DNA from 2 places in the Bradyrhizobium sp. MI1.10 genome. Region 2 is predicted to be linked to the other one. Evidence: predicted binding sites of a transcription regulator. Region 2 holds the regulator's gene; the other holds the start of a gene.
The links. Region 2 encodes LexA, which represses DNA repair genes until DNA is damaged. Its sites were predicted from a motif close to TGTTCNNNNTGTGTTCNG; they were not measured.

Region 1 (8,963 bases), 110 kb from region 2:
GAGCGCAGGATGTCGAGATAGTCGGCGATTTCGCCGGCGAGCTTGTCGAGTTCCTCGCGGATTTCGTCACGGCCGAGTGCGGTGAGGCGTTGCAGGCGCAAATCGAGAATGGCCCTCGCCTGCTCCATCGACAGCCGGATCGTACCGTTCTCGCTGATGCGGTGGCGCGGATCGTCGATCAGCGTCAGCATGTCCTCGACGTCCCGGGCCGGCCAGTCGCGCGACATCAGGGTGTCGCGGGCGGTGGTCGGGTCGGGCGAGGTCCGGATGACGCGGATCATCTCGTCGATATTGGCGACCGCGATCGCCAGACCGACCAGGATATGGGCGCGATCACGGGCCTTGGCGAGCAGGAACTTGGTGCGCCGCGTGACGACGCGCTCGCGGAAGTCGACGAAGATCGCCAGCAGGTCCTTCAGATGCATGATCCGCGGACGGCCGCTGTCGAGCGCCACCATGTTGACGCCGAAGCTCGTCTGCAGCGGCGTGAACCTGTAGAGCTGATTCAGCACCACATCCGGCACGGCGTCGCGCTTCAGTTCGATGACGACGCGGTAGCCGTCGCGATCCGATTCGTCGCGCAGGTCGCCGATGCCTTCGATCTTCTTTTCCTTGACCAGCTCGGCGATGCGCTCGACCATCGTCGCCTTGTTCACCTGGTAGGGAATCTCGCTGATGATGATCGCCTCGCGCTCCTTGCGGATGGTCTCGATCGCGACCTTGCCGCGCATCATGACCGAGCCGCGCCCGAGGTGATAGGCGGCGCGGATGCCCTGCCGTCCGAGGATGACGCCGCCGGTCGGGAAATCCGGTCCCGGCACGATGTTGATGAGCTCGTCGATGGTGAGCGCGGGGTTGTCGATCAGCGCGACGCAGGCGTCGATGACTTCGCCGAGATTGTGCGGCGGGATGTTGGTCGCCATGCCGACTGCGATGCCGCCGGCGCCGTTGACGAGCAGGTTCGGGAACTTGGCCGGCAAGACCGACGGTTCGGTCTCGTTGTTGTCGTAGTTCGGCTGGAAGTCGACCGTGTCCTTGTCGATGTCGGCCAGCAGAGCCAGCGCCACCTTCGTCAATCGGGCTTCAGTATAACGATAGGCAGCCGGAGGATCGCCGTCGACCGAGCCGAAATTGCCCTGACCGTCGATCAGCGGCACGCGCATGGAGAAGTCCTGCGCCATCCGGACCATGGCGTCGTAGATCGACTGGTCGCCATGCGGATGATATTTACCGATGACGTCACCGACCACGCGGGCGGACTTGACGTACTTCTTGTCCGGCGTGTGCCCCTGCTCGTTCATCGAGTACAGGATGCGCCGATGCACCGGCTTCAGGCCGTCGCGGGCGTCAGGCAGCGCACGCGCCACAATCACGCTCATGGCGTAGTCGAGATAGGACTTCTTCATCTCCTCGAAGATGGAGACGGGGCGAATATCCGAGGGTTGCGCCGGCTGGTCGCCGGGCTTGTCGTCGTCGTCAGCCAAGGGGAAATCCGATGAGGTTTTATCTGGGAATCATATAGCGCATCGAGCCTCTGATAACCACCCTCGCGGGGATCTGGGAAGCGCTTTTTCCGCCTATTTTTCCAACAACTTAAGCCCTTGCGAGCGGTGCCTCGGGCAGCCCCCGCATCGGCCTTGCAAAATCGCCGGTAACACGTGGAAAACCGACCGGCGAGCTTGCCCCGTCAGCGCGTTTGCCAAGCCGCAATCCGAGCTCACCCCAAACATGAAGCGGGCCCGGAAATCCCGAGCCCGTCCTGCCGATTAGTGGGATTTTTTGACACGAGATGAGAAGCGCCGCCCACGCGGCCGGCGCCTCCGCATCGATATGCCTCGTTCTCAGAACGGAATCGCTCAGAACGGGATGTCGTCGTCCATGTCGCTGTTGCGGCCACCGCCGCCGGCGGCAACGGGTCGCCGCGGCGCGCTGCTGACCGGACCGGAGGAGCCGAAATCGCCGCCCGGCTCGTCGCCGAAGCTGCCGCCTCCCCCGCCGCCACTACGGCCGTCCAGCATCGTCAGGGTGGAGTTGAAGCCCTGCAGCACGACTTCGGTCGAGTACTTTTCAACACCGCTCTGGTCGGTCCATTTGCGGGTCTGGAGCGCACCCTCGACGTAAATCTTGGCGCCCTTCTTCAGATACTGTTCGGCGACCTTGCAGAGCCCTTCATTGAAGATCACGACGCGGTGCCACTCGGTCTTTTCCTTGCGCTCGCCGGTCGCCTTGTCGCGCCAGGTCTCCGAGGTGGCGACGCTCAGATTGGCGATCGGCCGCCCGTCCTGGGTGCGGCGGATTTCAGGATCCTTGCCGAGATTTCCAACCAGAATGACCTTGTTGACGCTTCCCGCCATCTCCGCTCTCCGCTCCGAATGCCACTGAATTCAAGAAGGCCGGTCCGCTCCCCGCGCTCCACCGTGCCTGTTGAGGCGACCCTATACGCTCGCCGAACGCTTGCGGACGACGATCAGTCCGTCGCCCCTCCGGTTATCCCCACATATAGCATCGACCTCCGGCATGTTCCAGATTTGTTCTTGGCGAACTTCCGCATCGAATATGTGGCGTCGATCGGCCAATGTACTGCGGGAAGGCACGCGTCGATTGGAACCTTTGTAGGTTCCCAAAAGCGAAGGAAAGAACTTAACATTCAGCAAGTTGTGGGTCCTCGCACGGCCCCGTTCTTGTTGCATTTCGGAGACGGACTTTGCCGCTCCGCAGAGCTACGGTTTCCTCGGACTTAAATCATATGGGCCCTCGTGCCTGATCAACCGCTTCGGGGAAGAAAGAAGCGGACGAACCTGGGGAGACTGGCAATGAATAAGCTTCTTATTGGTGCAATCAGTGCAGTGGCGATGGGCCTGTCGGCTCCCGCGAGCGCGGCGGATCTTGCCGCGCGTCCCTACACCAAGGCTCCGGCGCCGGCGATTGCCACCATCTACGATTGGAGCGGCTTCTACATCGGCATCAACGGCGGCGGTGGCTCGAGCCACACGTGCTGGGACTTCGTCACGCCCGCGACCGGCGTTTTGGTCGGGGAAGGCTGCCATAACGCGGTCGGCGGCACGGTCGGTGGCCAGATCGGCTATCGCTGGCAGTCCACCAATTGGGTGTTCGGCCTCGAAGGCCAAGGCAACTGGGCCGACTTCCGGGGCGACAACGTGAGCACACTTTTCCCCGGCACCGCCCTGGTCACGGGTGATCGCAACCGTTCCCGCATCGACTCTTTCGGGCTCATCACCGGTCAGATCGGTTACGCCTGGAACAACGTGCTGCTTTACGTGAAGGGCGGCGCCGCCGTCGTCGGCGACAAATACGACATCTACGCTGCGGCGGGCACGCCCGGCGCGGGCGCGCTGCTGGCCTCGGCGCGGGAGACTCGCTGGGGTGGCACGGTCGGGGCCGGTCTGGAGTTCGGCTTCGCTCCCAACTGGTCGCTGGGCTTTGAATACGACCACATCTTCCTTGGCGATCGCACGATCGGCTTCACAACGCCCGCGGGTGCGGTTTTCGGCAGCGACCGGATTCGCCAGGACGTCGACATGGGCCTCGTCCGCTTGAACTATCGCTGGGGCGGTCCGGTCATCGCAAAGTACTGATCGCGCTGGAATAGAGCACTTCGAAGGCCGGCCTCGTGCCGGCCTTTTGCTGTGCGGTTCTGCGATATCAATAGGTCAATAGCCGTTCCGTTTTCCGATCGCTGTTGCTTTTCAGTGACACAACTTGCGGCTTCACCGGTGTATGGACGATATCAGTTGGACCACGGCGTCCGATGCTCTTCCGGAACAGGGAGGGACAACAGAAACTGGGACTGGGATTACTGAAGATGAAAAAGATTTGGTTGGCTTCGGCCTGTTTGTTCGCACTCGCTGCCCCGGCTTCGGCCGCTGATCTGGCGGCGCGCCCCTACACCAAGGCTCCGGTGGCCATGGCTTCGGTCTACAACTGGACCGGCTTCTACCTCGGTATCGTCGGTGGCGGCGCCTGGGAAAATTCCTCGACCGACCCGAAGATGAAGGGCGGCTTCGTCGGCGGTACTGCCGGCTACAACTGGCAGACCGGCAATGTCGTGTTCGGCATCGAGGCCGATGGTTCCTGGGCTGACGTCAGCGCGTCGGTCACCGGCCCCGTTGCCGTCCCCGGCTTCGGCCTCGTCAGCACCACCCTCAGCTCGAAGACCGATGCGATGGGCACCGTGCGCGGCCGCATCGGCTACGCCGTCAACAACGTCCTGTTCTACGGCACCGGTGGTTACGCCTGGATCGACAACAAGCTCAGCATCAGCGCGCTCGGCGTGACCGCTTCCGACAGCAAGTGGCACTCCGGCTGGACCGTCGGTGCGGGCGTCGAAGCGTTCTTCGCTCCGCAGTGGTCGGTCAAGGGCGAGTACCTCTTTCGCAGCCTCGGCGGCGAGACCTACTTCTCGGGCGCCCTGCCCACCGGCACGCTCGAGTTTCACACCGTGCAGGTCGGCGTGAACTATCACTTCGGGGGCCCGATCGTCGCGAAGTACTGATCTTCGCTATCGACGCCATCGTGTTACGAAAGGCCGGCCTCGCGCCGGCCTTTTTGTTTGAACGGGACCGGTCACGCGCAGTTCCGCAAGCCGTGCTCCTGCCAGATGCCGCCAGCGCGCCAACAATCCGTTGACGATTCGCAAACGCCACTGGAAATCCGTCCCTGTTCTTCCTACGTTCGCTTACTTACCCATCGGCGCCGATCCCGGTTCCGGGCGATGCGCGCCTTTCAAGTTGGCGCGATCGCGCGCTTTTGGATTCCCTGAGGACCACCAGGATGGATGAAGTGATCAAGGCGAAGCGCCAACAACAGAACGCGGGAGCACACCTGCGCGCGATTACGATCCGTGGCGCGCGCGAGCACAACCTCAAGAACGTCGACGTCGAAATTCCCCGCGACAAGCTCGTCGTGTTCACGGGGCTGTCAGGCTCCGGCAAATCCTCCCTCGCGTTCGACACCATCTATGCCGAGGGCCAGCGCCGCTACGTCGAATCGCTGTCGGCCTATGCCCGCCAGTTCCTGGAGATGATGCAGAAGCCCGACGTCGACCAGATCGACGGCCTGTCGCCGGCGATCTCGATCGAACAGAAGACGACGTCGAAGAACCCGCGCTCCACCGTCGGCACGGTGACCGAAATCTACGACTATATGCGCCTGCTGTGGGCGCGCGTCGGCGTGCCCTATTCGCCCGCCACCGGCCTGCCGATCGAGAGCCAGACCGTCTCGCAGATGGTCGATCGCGTGCTGGCGCTGCCGGAGAGCTCGCGGCTCTATCTGCTTGCGCCAGTCGTGCGCGGCCGCAAGGGCGAGTACCGCAAAGAGCTCGCCGAATGGCTCAAGAAGGGCTTTCAGCGCGTCAAGATCGACGGCGCCTTCCATGAGCTCGCGGAAGCGCCTGTTCTCGACAAGAAATTCCCGCACGATATCGACGTCGTCGTCGATCGTATCGTGGTGCGCCCCGACATCGGCCAACGCCTCGCCGAAAGCTTCGAGACCGCGCTCAAGCTCGCCGAGGGCCTCGCCGTCATCGAATTCGCGGACGCGCCGGCTGCAGCAGCCCCCGCGGAAGAGAAAAAGAAGACGGCCAAGATCCACGACAAGAGCGGACCCGAGCGCATGCTGTTCTCGGAAAAGTTCGCCTGCCCTGTCTCCGGCTTCACCATCCCCGAGATCGAGCCCCGGCTGTTCTCGTTCAACAATCCCTATGGCGCCTGCCCCGCCTGCGGCGGCCTCGGCGTCGAGCAGCATGTCGACGAGGACCTCGTCATCCCCGACAAGGAGCTAGCCATCGGCAAGGGCGCGATCGCGCCCTGGGCCAAGTCCTCGTCGCCCTATTACATTCAGACGTTGACTGCGCTCGGCAAGCATTACAAGTTCACGCTGACCACCAAATGGAAGGATCTGCCCAAGAAGACGCAGAACGCGATCCTCCATGGCTCCGGCGAGGACGAGATCAAGTTCTCCTACGAGGACGGCGTCCGTTCCTATGACACCAAGAAGCCGTTCGAGGGCGTCATCACCAACATCAACCGCCGCTATCGCGAGACCGAGAGCGAGTGGGCGCGCGAGGAGCTGGCGAAGTACTTCCACGACGTGCCCTGCGAGGCGTGCCACGGCTTTCGGCTCAAGCCCGAGGCGCTCTGCGTCAAGATCGGCGGCAAGCATATCGGCGACATCTCCGAGATGTCAGTGAAGGGCGCCGGCGCGTGGTTCGAGACCGTGCCGGAGGCGCTGAACACCCAGCAGAACGAGATCGCCGGCCGCATCCTCAAGGAGATCCGCGAGCGCCTCACCTTCCTGCTCGACGTCGGCCTCAACTATCTCACGCTGTCCCGCTCCTCCGGCACGCTCTCCGGCGGCGAGAGCCAGCGCATCCGCCTGGCCTCGCAGATCGGCTCGGGCCTGACAGGTGTGCTCTATGTGCTCGACGAACCCTCGATCGGCTTGCACCAGCGCGACAACGCGCGCCTGCTCGACACGCTCAAGAGACTTCGCGACCTCGGCAACACCGTGATCGTGGTCGAGCATGACGAGGACGCGATCCTGCTCGCCGACCACGTGCTCGACATCGGCCCCGGTGCCGGCATGCATGGCGGCAACATCATCGCCGAAGGCACGCCCGCCGAGATCATGCGCAACCCCAACTCGCTGACCGGCAAATATCTGACCGGCGAGCTTGAGGTCGAGGTGCCGGAGCGGCGCCCGCCGAACCATCGCCGCACCATCAAGGTGGTCAATGCGCGCGGCAATAACCTCAAGAACGTCACGGCCGAAATCCCGCTCGGCCTGTTCACCTGCGTTACCGGCGTCTCCGGCGGCGGCAAGTCGACGCTGCTGATCGACACGCTGTACAAGGCGATCGCCCGCAAGCTGAACAACGCCAGCGAGGGCGCCGCGCCGCACGACCGCATCGAGGGCCTCGAGCACATCGACAAGATCATCGACATCGACCAGTCGCCGATCGGCCGCACGCCACGCTCCAATCCCGCGACCTATACCGGTGCCTTCACGCCGATCCGCGAATGGTTCGCCGGCCTGCCCGAGTCGAAGGCGCGCGGCTACGAACCCGGCCGCTTCTCCTTCAACGTCAAGGGCGGCCGCTGCGAGGCCTGCCAGGGCGACGGAGTCATCAAGATCGAGATGCACTTCTTGCCCGACGTCTACGTCACCTGCGACGTCTGCAAGGGCAAGCGCTACAACCGCGAGACGCTGGAGGTCCTGTTCAAGGGCAAGAGCATCGCCGACGTGCTCGACATGACCGTCGAGGAAGCGGCCGAGTTCTTCAAGGCGGTCCCGCGGGTGCGCGAGACCTTCCAGACGCTGCATCGCGTCGGCCTCGACTACATCCATGTCGGCCAGCAGGCCACGACGCTCTCGGGCGGCGAAGCTCAGCGCGTCAAGCTCGCAAAGGAGCTGTCAAAGCGCGCCACCGGCCGCACGCTCTACATCCTGGACGAGCCGACCACCGGCCTGCATTTCCACGACGTCAAGAAGCTCCTGGAGGTGCTGCACGAGCTGGTCGCGCAGGGCAACACGGTCGTCGTCATCGAGCACAATCTCGAAGTCATCAAGACCGCCGACTGGGTCATCGACCTCGGCCCCGAAGGCGGCGACGGCGGCGGCGAGATCGTCGCCTGGGGCCCCCCGGAAGACATCGCGAAAGCGCCGCGGAGCTACACGGGGAAGTTTTTGGCACCGGTGCTGGCGAAGGCGCGGAAGCCGAAGCGGAGACGCGCGGCGAGCGAGGCGGCGGAGTAGGTTACGCAGCGGGAGCGTGCCGACACATTGTCTGAGGGAGGTCGCTTTTGCCTGCAGGACTTCTGCAAACCTATCGTGCGTTCGCCCACAATAATGCTTGGGCGAACCACCGGCTGCTCACTGCTTGCGCCGCGCTGTCTCAGGCTGACTTCGAAGCCGCACGAACCGGCTTCTTTCCAAGCCTGCAGCGCACGCTCAACCACATCCATGTCATAGACCTCTTCTATGTCGATGCGCTGGAGGGCGGATGGCTGGGACCGGCGGCTTGGAAGAACCAGGTGCCCCACCTTTCACTTGCCGCGCTGAAGCCCGAGCAAGCCGCGATCGACAAGCGCTTGATTGCCGTCTGCGATGGACTGACGCCCGAGCTTCTCGACGGTCTCGTGCGGATCAACCGCGACACCCGCGTGCAGATCGAACGTCGCGACCGGCTGCTCATGCATCTGTTCCAGCATCAAATTCATCATCGCGGACAAGCCCACGCGATGCTTTCCGAAACGCACGTTACCCCGCCCCAGCTAGACGAGTTCTTCGCCGAGGGAGAGGCGCCGCTCAGGGCCACCGAATTCGACCAACTCGGATGGACCGAGGAAGCGGTGTGGAAAGCCTAGCGGTGTAGCTTCGTCTCCATGCCCTACTCCCTCGCCATCTTCGATCTCGACGGCACGCTGGCTGACAGCTTCCCGTGGTTCCTGCGCACCATCAACGACGTCGCCGACCGCTTCGGCTTCCGCCGCGTCGCCGATGAGGATGTCGAGGGGCTGCGGCATGCTTCGTCGCGCGAGATTCTCAGCCGGCTCGAGGTGCCCTTGTGGAAGCTGCCGGCGATCGCGCGGCATGCGCGGCGGCTGAAGGCTGAGGCGGCCGCCGAGATTTCGCTGTTTTCGGGCGTCGAGACGATGCTGAAAACACTGGCCGGTAACGGCGTGCAGCTCGCACTGGTGACATCGGACAGCGAAGCGAATGCGCGCGAAAAACTCGGCGAGGCCGCCGCGCTGTTCGCGCATTTCGACTGCGCCGCGTCGATCTTTGGCAAGCCTTCGAAATTCCGACGGGTCATCCGCCGCGCCGGCGTGGAGCCGGGCAAGGTCATCGCGATCGGCGACGAGGTGCGCGATATCGAGGCGGCGCGGGCCGTGGGGATCGCCTGCGGCGCGGTGGGCTGGGGTTATGCGGCGCCGGCGGCGCTG
Region 2 (8,963 bases):
TGCGCCCCTCTGCGCGCGCCTTCTCGCGCATCGCGGTGAGCTCCTCGGCGGTGGCGTAGCAGCGATAGGCCTTGCCCTCGGCGAGCAGCTGCTCGGCGACTTCGCGGTGGCGGGCGGCGCGGCTGAACTGGTAGATGACATCGCCATCCCAGCCGAGCTCCAGCCATTTCAGGCCGTCGAGGATGGCGCCGATCGCCGCCTCGGTGGAGCGCTCCCGGTCGGTATCCTCGATCCGGAGCAGCATCTTGCCGCCGTGCTTCTTCGCATAGAGCCAGTTGAACAGGGCCGTGCGCGCGCCCCCGATATGGAGGAAGCCGGTCGGCGAGGGAGCAAAGCGGGTGACGACGGGAGAGGTGTTCATTGACCGCGCGGGATAAGGGAGGTGGCTGATTGGCGACCGTGTATCATAGGCGCGGGAGATTGTGCCAATGCTAATCCAGGTCGTTCATAGCCATCCGCTCGCGGACAGTTACAACCATGCACTGTTCCATACCATCGTCGAGACGCTGAAAACTCGACACGAAGTGATCGCGACTGACCTTTACCGCGAGGGGTTTTCCCCGGAGATGACCGAGGCGGAGCGGCGCAGCTACTATCACGGCCCCTATGCAGAGGACGCGGTGGCGAGCCTCATCGAGCACGTACGGCGCGTCGACGGCATTATCTTCTGCTTTCCGCATTGGTGGTTTTCGATGCCTGCCATGCTCAAGGGCTATTTCGACCGGGTCTGGGCGCCGGGTACGGCGTTCGCCCACGATCTGAAGGGTGGGCGCATCAAGCCGCTGCTGACCAACATCCGCCTGTTCGGCGTTGTGACGAGCTACGGCTCACCGTGGTGGTTGAGCCGGATCGTCATGCAAGACCCCGGCCGCAAGGTGTTGCTTAGGGCACTGAAACCGATGTGTGGATCCGGCGTTCGGTCGTTCTATTTGGCGCACTACGATATGGATCGCTCCACCTTGGCATCCCGGGCTGCCTTCATCGAGCGCGTGCGTGCCAGAATCGCCGAAGTTTGACCGGACGGTGGGCATGGGGCTTGGCCTAGGGGCTCGAATTTGGCAGAAGGGCCGCTGATTTCCCTACAGGATTTTCGTAATGACAGAACCGGTGGCGAACGAGGTTGGGCGCGATTTCATTCGTGACATCATCCAGGCCGACCTCGATCAGGCCAAATACAAGGAGATCGTGACCCGGTTCCCGCCGGAGCCGAACGGCTATCTCCATATCGGCCACGCCAAGTCGATCGCGCTCAATTTCGGCATCGCCCAGGAGTTTCCGGGCCGCTGCCATCTGCGCTTCGACGACACCAACCCGGTCAAGGAAGAGCAGGAATATATCGATTCCATCCAGGCAGACGTGCGCTGGCTCGGCTTCGACTGGGGCAAGAACCTGTTCTTCGCCTCGGACTATTTCGACCGCCTCTATGAATGGGCGGAGCAGCTGATCCGAGACGGGCTCGCCTATGTCGACGACCAGACCCAGGAGGAGATCCGTCTTGCGCGCGGCACGCTGACCGAGCCCGGCAAGAACTCGCCCTTTCGCGATCGCACCGTGGATGAAAACCTCGACCTGTTCCGCCGCATGAAGGCGGGCGAATTCCCGAATGGGGCGCGCGTGCTGCGGGCCAAGATCGACATGGGTGCGGGCAACATCAATCTGCGCGACCCCGTGCTGTACCGCATCCTGCATGCGCACCATCCGCGCACCGGGACCAAGTGGAGCATCTATCCGAGCTACGACTATGCGCACGGCCAGTCGGACGCGATCGAGGGTATCACGCACTCGATCTGCACCCTGGAATTCGAGGACCACCGGCCGCTCTACGACTGGTTCATCGAGAAGCTGCCGGTGCCATCGAAGCCGCACCAGTACGAATTCGCGCGGCTGAACCTGACCTACACGCTGCTGTCCAAGCGCGTGCTGACCCAGCTCGTCCGCGAGGGCCATGTCGCGGGCTGGGACGATCCGCGCATGCCGACGATGGCGGGCATGCGCCGCCGCGGCGTGCCGCCGGCCGCCCTTCGCGAATTCGTCAAGCGCATTGGCGTGGCGAAAGCCAACAGCGTCGTCGACGTCGGCATGTTCGAGTTCTGCATTCGCGAGGAGCTGAACCGGACGTCACAGCGGCGGATGGCGGTGCTGAAGCCGCTAAAAGTCGTGATCGAGAATTATCCGGAAGGGCAGACCGAGGAGCTCGAGGCGATCAACCATCCGGACGATCCCTCTGCCGGCACCCGGAAGGTCACGTTCGGCCGTGAGCTCTACATCGAGCAGGACGACTTCATGGAGAACCCGCCGAAGAAGTTCTTCCGTCTGTCGCCAGGCAACGAGGTGCGGCTGCGCTACGCCTATTTCGTCAAATGCACCGGCGTGATCAAGAACGATGCCGGCGAGGTGGTGGAGCTGCGCTGCACCTACGATCCCGCGACCAAAGGCGGTAACGCGCCCGATGGCCGCAAGGTCAAGGCCACCATGCACTGGCTGTCGGCGGCGACATCCGTGCCCGCGGAAATCCGCATCTACAACCAGCTGTTTGCCAACCCGAGCCCGGACGCCTCGAATTTCGCGGCCGACCTCAATCCGCAGTCGCTCGAAATTCTCGCTGATGCGCGCGTCGAGGCATCGGTCGCGGAAGGCAATTCGACCGAGGTAATGCAGTTCGAGCGCCAAGGCTATTTCGTGCGCGACAAGGACTCGACGCCGGGCAAGCCGGTGTTTTCGCGCACCATCGGTCTGCGCGACACGTTCGCGAAGGAAGTCGCCAAGGGCTGAGGACGACCATGACCAGCGAAGCCGACGCCGTCGTTTCCGCCATCATCGCCAAATGGAGCGCCGGCTTCGCAACGCTCGACGCCGCGGCACTCTCGTCTCTGTATTCGAAGAACGCCTTCTTCTTCGGCTCCAACCCAAAGCTCTATCGGGGCAGGGATGGCGTCGCAGACTATTTCAACGGCCTGCCGCGCTGGCGCAAGCCGAGCGCGGTCTTCTCCGAGGTGTATGCGGCGCAGGCAGCTCCTGATCTCATCAATATGGCCGCAACCATCTCGTTCGATCTCCCCGGCGAAAGCCCCGATTTCTCGGTCAAGATGAGCTGGGTCATCGTGCGCGAGGATGGCGACTGGAAGATCGTCAATCACCATGCTTCCTCGCAGGCGCCGCTGATCTGACCAGCGGGGCACACGGCATTGTCATTCTCGCGAGAGAGAACGAACGTGCGCCCCACGCGTTGGGCTGGGTCCAACAAGGAGCCCACCATGCAGAACATCGCAGAGCACATGGAAGTCATCGGCGCCGACGGCGTCCATATCGGCACCGTTGACAAGGTCGAAGGCAATCGCATCAAGCTGACCAAGAAGGACAGCGGCGAGGGCAGCCACAAGGGGCATCATCACTTCATCGACAAGGGCCTCGTCGCGGACATCGAGGGCAACAAGGTCCGGCTGTCGGCCAAGGCGGATGTCGCGGTGACGATGGAAGAGGAAAAGTAGCGGTCGCGCCCTTTCGTTCCTGATCCGTACCGCTATCCGCCCGCCTGCACGTTCCGGTAGCTTCGGCCTTCGTTGCGTATCATCGAGTGCAGGGAATGGCGGAGCCGGGCCGGCCGGTACGGTCGCAGGGGATCGCGGGGACGTGGCCCGCGGGCCGCGCCGCGTCCGCGGGCGGCCTCGCGCCTGCAGGCCTCGACCTCTGGACATCGCTGGCCGAGACGCGTGGCTGCGCGCCGAGGCTGGCGCCGGGCGGCTGTTGCCGTGGGTGCCCGTGGCGTTTGGCTGCGGCATCGCGCTTTATTTCTCGGCAGATCACGAACCTGTGCTGTGGGTCGTAGCCACGACCGCCATCGCGCTCCTGCTTGGCGCGGCTCTGTTGCGGCGGAGCCGGCTGTTCGCCCCGGCCATCATGATCGCGGCGGTCGCGGCCGGCTTTGCCGTCGCGACCTGGAAGACGGCGCGCATCGCTCACCCGGTGCTGGCAAAGTCGCTCTATTCGGTATCGTTGTCGGGCTTCGTCGAAGCCCGCGACATCCGCGAGCGTACCGACAGGTTCGTGCTGCGCGTCACCGCGATGGAGGCGCAGCGCAGCGACGTCAGGCTCGAGCGCGTGCGCCTGTCGGTCCGCAAGGGCACGGCGCCGGAGGTCGGCAGTTTCGTTCAGCTGAAGGCGCGGCTGATGCCGCCGCTCGCGCCGGTGCGGCCCGGCAGCTACGACTTTTCGCGTGACATGTTCTTCCAGGGCATCGGCGCCTCCGGCTTCGCGATGGGCGCAATCACGGTGGCGGCGCCGCCTGAGACCGCCGGCTTGCGGCTGCGTTACGCGGCCTTCATGCAAGGCCTGCGCGATGCGATCGATGCCCGCATCCGGGCGACGCTCGACGGCGACAACCGGGCGATCGCGACCGCGCTGCTCACCGGGCGGCGCGATGCGATCACCACGCCCGTCAACGACGCGATGTTCATCTCCGGCCTCGGCCACGTGCTCTCGATCTCCGGTTATCACATGGCGGTCGTTGCCGGTGTCGTGTTCTTCGCGGTGCGCGCGCTGCTCGCTCTGATCCCCAGACTGGCGGCCGGCTTCGCCATCAAGAAATGGTCGGCCGCCGCCGCGCTGGTCGCCGCTGCGTTCTACCTGCTGCTGTCAGGCGCGGAGGTCGCGACGCAAAGGTCGTTCTTCATGACCGCGGTAGTGCTGATCGCGGTGATGGTCGATCGCCGCGCCATCACCTTCCGCACGCTTGCTGTCGCCGCGCTGATCGTGCTCGCGGTCGCGCCGGAAGCGCTGGTGCATCCGAGCTTCCAGATGTCGTTTGCAGCAACGCTCGGGCTGGTGGCGCTGGTGCAGATCGGCATGCCGAATTTGTTTGCCTCGCCGGACCATTCGGCGACTGCACGCATTGCGATGTGGGGCGGCCGCGAGATCGCGATGCTGTTCATGGCTTCGCTGATTGCGGGACTTGCGACCACACCCTACGCCGCTTTCCACTTCCACCGTGTCACGCCGTTCGGCGTGCTCGCCAATCTCGGCGCGATGCCGGTGGTCTCGGCGCTGGTGATGCCGGCGGGGCTGTTGGGGCTGCTTGCTGCACCGTTCGGGCTGGACAGCGTGTTCTGGTGGCTGATGGGGATCGGCATCGACTGGATGGTCGCGGTCTCGCGCTGGGTCGCAGCATTGCCGGGTGCCGTCGGCCGCATCGCGGCGTTCGGGATCGGGCCGCTGATCGCGGCGAGCCTGGGAATCATCGTGCTGGGCTTGTTGCGGACGCCGCTGCGCTGGTCCGGCGCCCTGGTGCTGCTGGCAGCGATCCTGTGGGGACTGTCGGCGCGGCAGCCCGACATCCTGATCGCCGGGGATGGCGCGAGCGTCGCGGTGCGGGGCAAGGACGGATATCTGCACCTGATCAGGACCAGCAAGGACAGCTTTCTGCTCAAGGAATGGCTCGCTGCCGACGCCGATCCGCGCGATGCCGGCAGAGCCTCGCTGGCTGATGGCGTGTCCTGTGACGAATCCGGCTGCGTGACGCCACTGATCGACGGGAGGCTGGTCGCGCTGGCACTGCGGGTCGACGCTCTCGCCGACGATTGCAGTCGGGCCGCGCTGGTGGTGACGACGCGTCCCGCGCCGCCCGATTGCGCGGCGATGGTGGTCGATCGGCAGCGGCTCGCCAGCCAGAGCGCACTGGCGCTGACGCAGCGTGGTGACGGATTTGTGGTTCAGGCGGTGAGGGCGAGAGGCACGAGCCGCCCCTGGTTGCCGGTCGGCGCCGGCGAGGGTGATTTCGACGGCAGCCTTGCGCCGAAGGCGACCGCGCCCCGCATCAAGGACGCAACGCCGGCGGAGACCGACTTGCAGGCCGACGATTGATCTGATGGTGCGGAGCAACGCAGCGGGTCGGTGCGTCCGCTCGGATTCGCTGGCGCAAACCACACCATCTCGCCGGCCACGGCCGGCGATGGCAATTCAATCCTGACCTCCGACCTCGTAGCCGGAGGGCGGCTGTTTCAGCCGATCGGCAGGTGCGTGACGGTCGGCTGCCTGTCGGCGATGATCTGCGCCTTGTGCTCGCGCTCGATGACCGACTGGGTCACAGGCAGTTGCAGCACGGTCGCGCGCTGGCCTTCGACGAGCTGCGTCACCAGCACAAATTTGCCGTCGGGGAATTCGATCGCGTCATGATGGCGGTCGGGAACGTGCGGATCGATCTTGCCGAACTTGCCCACGCGGGAATTGATGGTCCGCGTCCAGATCCAGCGATTGTCGTAGCGGACGTCGTCTGCGAAGGCGAGCTCCGTTCCCGGCAGCAGGCAGACGGCAACAGACGGATCGGCTGCGGAGGCGAAGCCGCGCGTCGAGGTGCCGCGGAAATTTGTCGTGACGATCGTCTCGCCGACTTCGGCGGGGCGCGACGCGACGGCATGCAGGCTGTAGTCACACATCGGGTGCTCCTCATGCTGGGATAGCAACCCACGTCTCTTATCGAGGCGCAGGCCTCTATCAGAGTTGAAGCACGAAAGCTCTGCTCGGTTGTGGGCAAATCTGCGGCTGGTTTCCGCAAGCCGCGATCACATTATCTTTCCCGAATTCAATAGGAACAAAGAGAGTTGCGATGCATTCGGGAGGCGCATGCGCGAATATTGCCGGCTGGTGCAACGACCTCGATCGCTGCTCGCTGTTTCCTCGCACACTCGAGCCGCGAAGCGGTGCTGTTTCGGTGCTGCTTCTTGGGCGTCGCGAGTAGCCAGCGCCGGAGCAGGGGCCGGATAGTCTGTGCAGAACCAGAAAGACTATCCAGCCGGAGCGGACGATGATCCGCTCCAATCTCTGACCGGCGATGCCGATCGGAAGCGCGCGAGGCGCCAACTTCTCCAGGTATCAAGTACGTCCGGTATCAGTACTTCCGGTAAAGCCCGATCAGCTTGCCCTGAATCTTCACCCGATTGGGCGGCAGGATGCGGACCTCATAGGCAGCGTTGGCGGGCTCGAGCGCGATCGAGGCGCCGCGACGGCGGAAGCGCTTCAGCGTCGCTTCCTCGTCGTCGATCAGCGCCACCACGATGTCGCCGGTATCGGCGCTCTCGTTGCGCTGAATCAGCGCCATGTCGCCGTCAAGGATGCCGGCATCAACCATGGAATCACCGCGCACTTCCAGCGCGTAATGTTCGCCCGAGCCGAGCATGTCGGGCGGTACGCTGATGGTGTGGCTGCGTGTCTGCAACGCCTCGATCGGCGTGCCGGCCGCGATGCGGCCCATCACCGGTACCGCCACGGGGCGTTCGCCCTCGTCCGCGGGCAGGCTGGAGCCCGCACGCACCTTGCCGAGATTGCCCTCGATGACGCTGGGGGTGAAGCCGCGGCGGCTGCCGGCGGCTGCCTGGAGCTCCGGCAGCTTGATGACTTCAATCGCACGGGCGCGGTTGGGCAGGCGTCGGATGAAGCCACGCTCCTCGAGCGCCGTGATCAGGCGATGGATGCCCGACTTCGAGCGCAGATCGAGCGCATCCTTCATCTCGTCGAAGGAGGGCGGCACGCCGCTTTCCTTCAGACGTTCACTGATGAACCGCAGAAGCTCGTATTGTTTGCGCGTTAACATCTCGACCAAAGTCCCCCGGTTGATGTCGTCCGATTCCGAGACGCAGAATTCGGCAATAAGCCGCTACATGCTCGAAACAAATCATGAACGGACACTATATGTTCGATACATGTTCCGCAACTGCTTAATTTACCGTGAACAGAGCAAAGTTCGCGGAACGCGCGTTGCGGGGTGCTCAGACGGGGAGCCGCAACACTTCGCAAGCCGTGCCGGCTTCGGCCTTCGGCGCGAATGGTGCGCGCACGAGAAGTACCTGTGCTGCAGCGAGATTCGCAAGCAGCGAAGAGTCCTGATGATTGACGGGAAGAACGACGCGTGTGCCATCGTCACGCTCCTCCAGATGCGCGCGCAGATAGTCCTCGCGCTGGTCGTTGGCGCCGACGCCGCGGCCGAGCACGGCGCGTTCGCGGCGATGGTGAATCACTGAACGGCCCGACAGGGCGCGAATCAGCGGCACCATGAACAGGAAAGCGCACACGTAGGACGACACGGGATTGCCCGGCAGGCCGATCACACCCATTGCGCCGAGTCGCCCGTGCATCATCGGCTTGCCTGGCCGCATCGCGATCTTCCAGAACGCCATCGCGATGCCTTCGTCCCGCAGTGCCTGCTGGACCAGATCGTGGTCGCCGACCGATGCGCCGCCGGTCGTGATCAGGATGTCGGCGCCGCTCTCGCGGGCGCGGCGGATGCCGGCGGTGGTCGCCTCCAGCGTGTCGGCGGCAATACCGAGGTCGATCGTCTCGGCGCCTTCGCTGCGGGCGAGCGCGTGCAGGGCGTAGCCGTTGGAATAGACGATCTGGCCGTGGCCTGGCGTGGTGCCTGGCATCACCAGCTCGTCGCCGGTGGCGAGAATCGCGACCTTTGGACGCCTGAAAACGACAAGGTGCGGATGATTCATCCCGGCAGCGAGCGCGAGGTCGCGCTCGGTGACACGGCTTCCCTTGCGCAGGAGCACGTCACCCTCGCGGAAATCGACGCCGGCGGGGCGGATGTGCCGACCGGCGATCGCGGCTTCCTTGATCATGATCCGCTTGCCGGCTGCGACCGTGTCCTCCTGGATCACGACGGCGTCCGCGCCACCGGGAACGACGCCGCCGGTGAAGATCCGTACGGCCTCGCCGGCGCCGATCGTCCCGGCGAACGGTCGGCCCGCCGCGACTTCGCCGACCACGGTGAGCTCCGAATCGATCGTCGCGGCATCGGCCGCGCGCACCGCGTAGCCGTCCATCGCCGACATCGCCTGCGGCGGCTGCGTGCGCCGCGCCGCGAGGTCACGCGCGAGCACGCGATGATGGGCCTCGTCGAGGGAAATCATTTCTTCCGGCAGCGGCTCTGCACCCGCCAGCACCGCGGCAAGCGCGTCGGAAACCGGCATCAA

Region 1: uvrA (excinuclease ABC subunit UvrA) is a predicted target of LexA. The motif match lies at 4,679-4,696, and genes of this name have one in related genera.

Annotation. Positions count from the first base shown of each region.
Region 1 is NZ_JBVVPN010000002.1:369,415-378,377, reverse strand. Features, by position in the region: gene gyrA (DNA gyrase subunit A) at 1-1,484, opposite strand, end outside; gene AC0L3K_RS03890 (single-stranded DNA-binding protein) at 1,857-2,354, opposite strand; gene AC0L3K_RS03885 (outer membrane protein) at 2,814-3,596, shown strand; gene AC0L3K_RS03880 (outer membrane protein) at 3,824-4,513, shown strand; gene uvrA (excinuclease ABC subunit UvrA) at 4,792-7,773, shown strand; gene AC0L3K_RS03870 (DinB family protein) at 7,821-8,384, shown strand; gene AC0L3K_RS03865 (HAD family hydrolase) at 8,403-8,963, shown strand, end outside.
Region 2 is NZ_JBVVPN010000002.1:257,188-266,150, forward strand. Features, by position in the region: gene gltX (glutamate--tRNA ligase) at 1-361, opposite strand, end outside; gene AC0L3K_RS03325 (NAD(P)H-dependent oxidoreductase) at 429-1,016, shown strand; gene AC0L3K_RS03330 (glutamine--tRNA ligase/YqeY domain fusion protein) at 1,096-2,772, shown strand; gene AC0L3K_RS03335 (YybH family protein) at 2,781-3,167, shown strand; gene AC0L3K_RS03340 (DUF2171 domain-containing protein) at 3,255-3,488, shown strand; partial or broken gene AC0L3K_RS03345 (ComEC/Rec2 family competence protein) at 3,584-5,856, shown strand; gene AC0L3K_RS03350 (hypothetical protein) at 5,994-6,428, opposite strand; gene lexA (transcriptional repressor LexA) at 6,881-7,582, opposite strand; gene AC0L3K_RS03360 (molybdopterin molybdotransferase MoeA) at 7,758-8,963, opposite strand, start outside.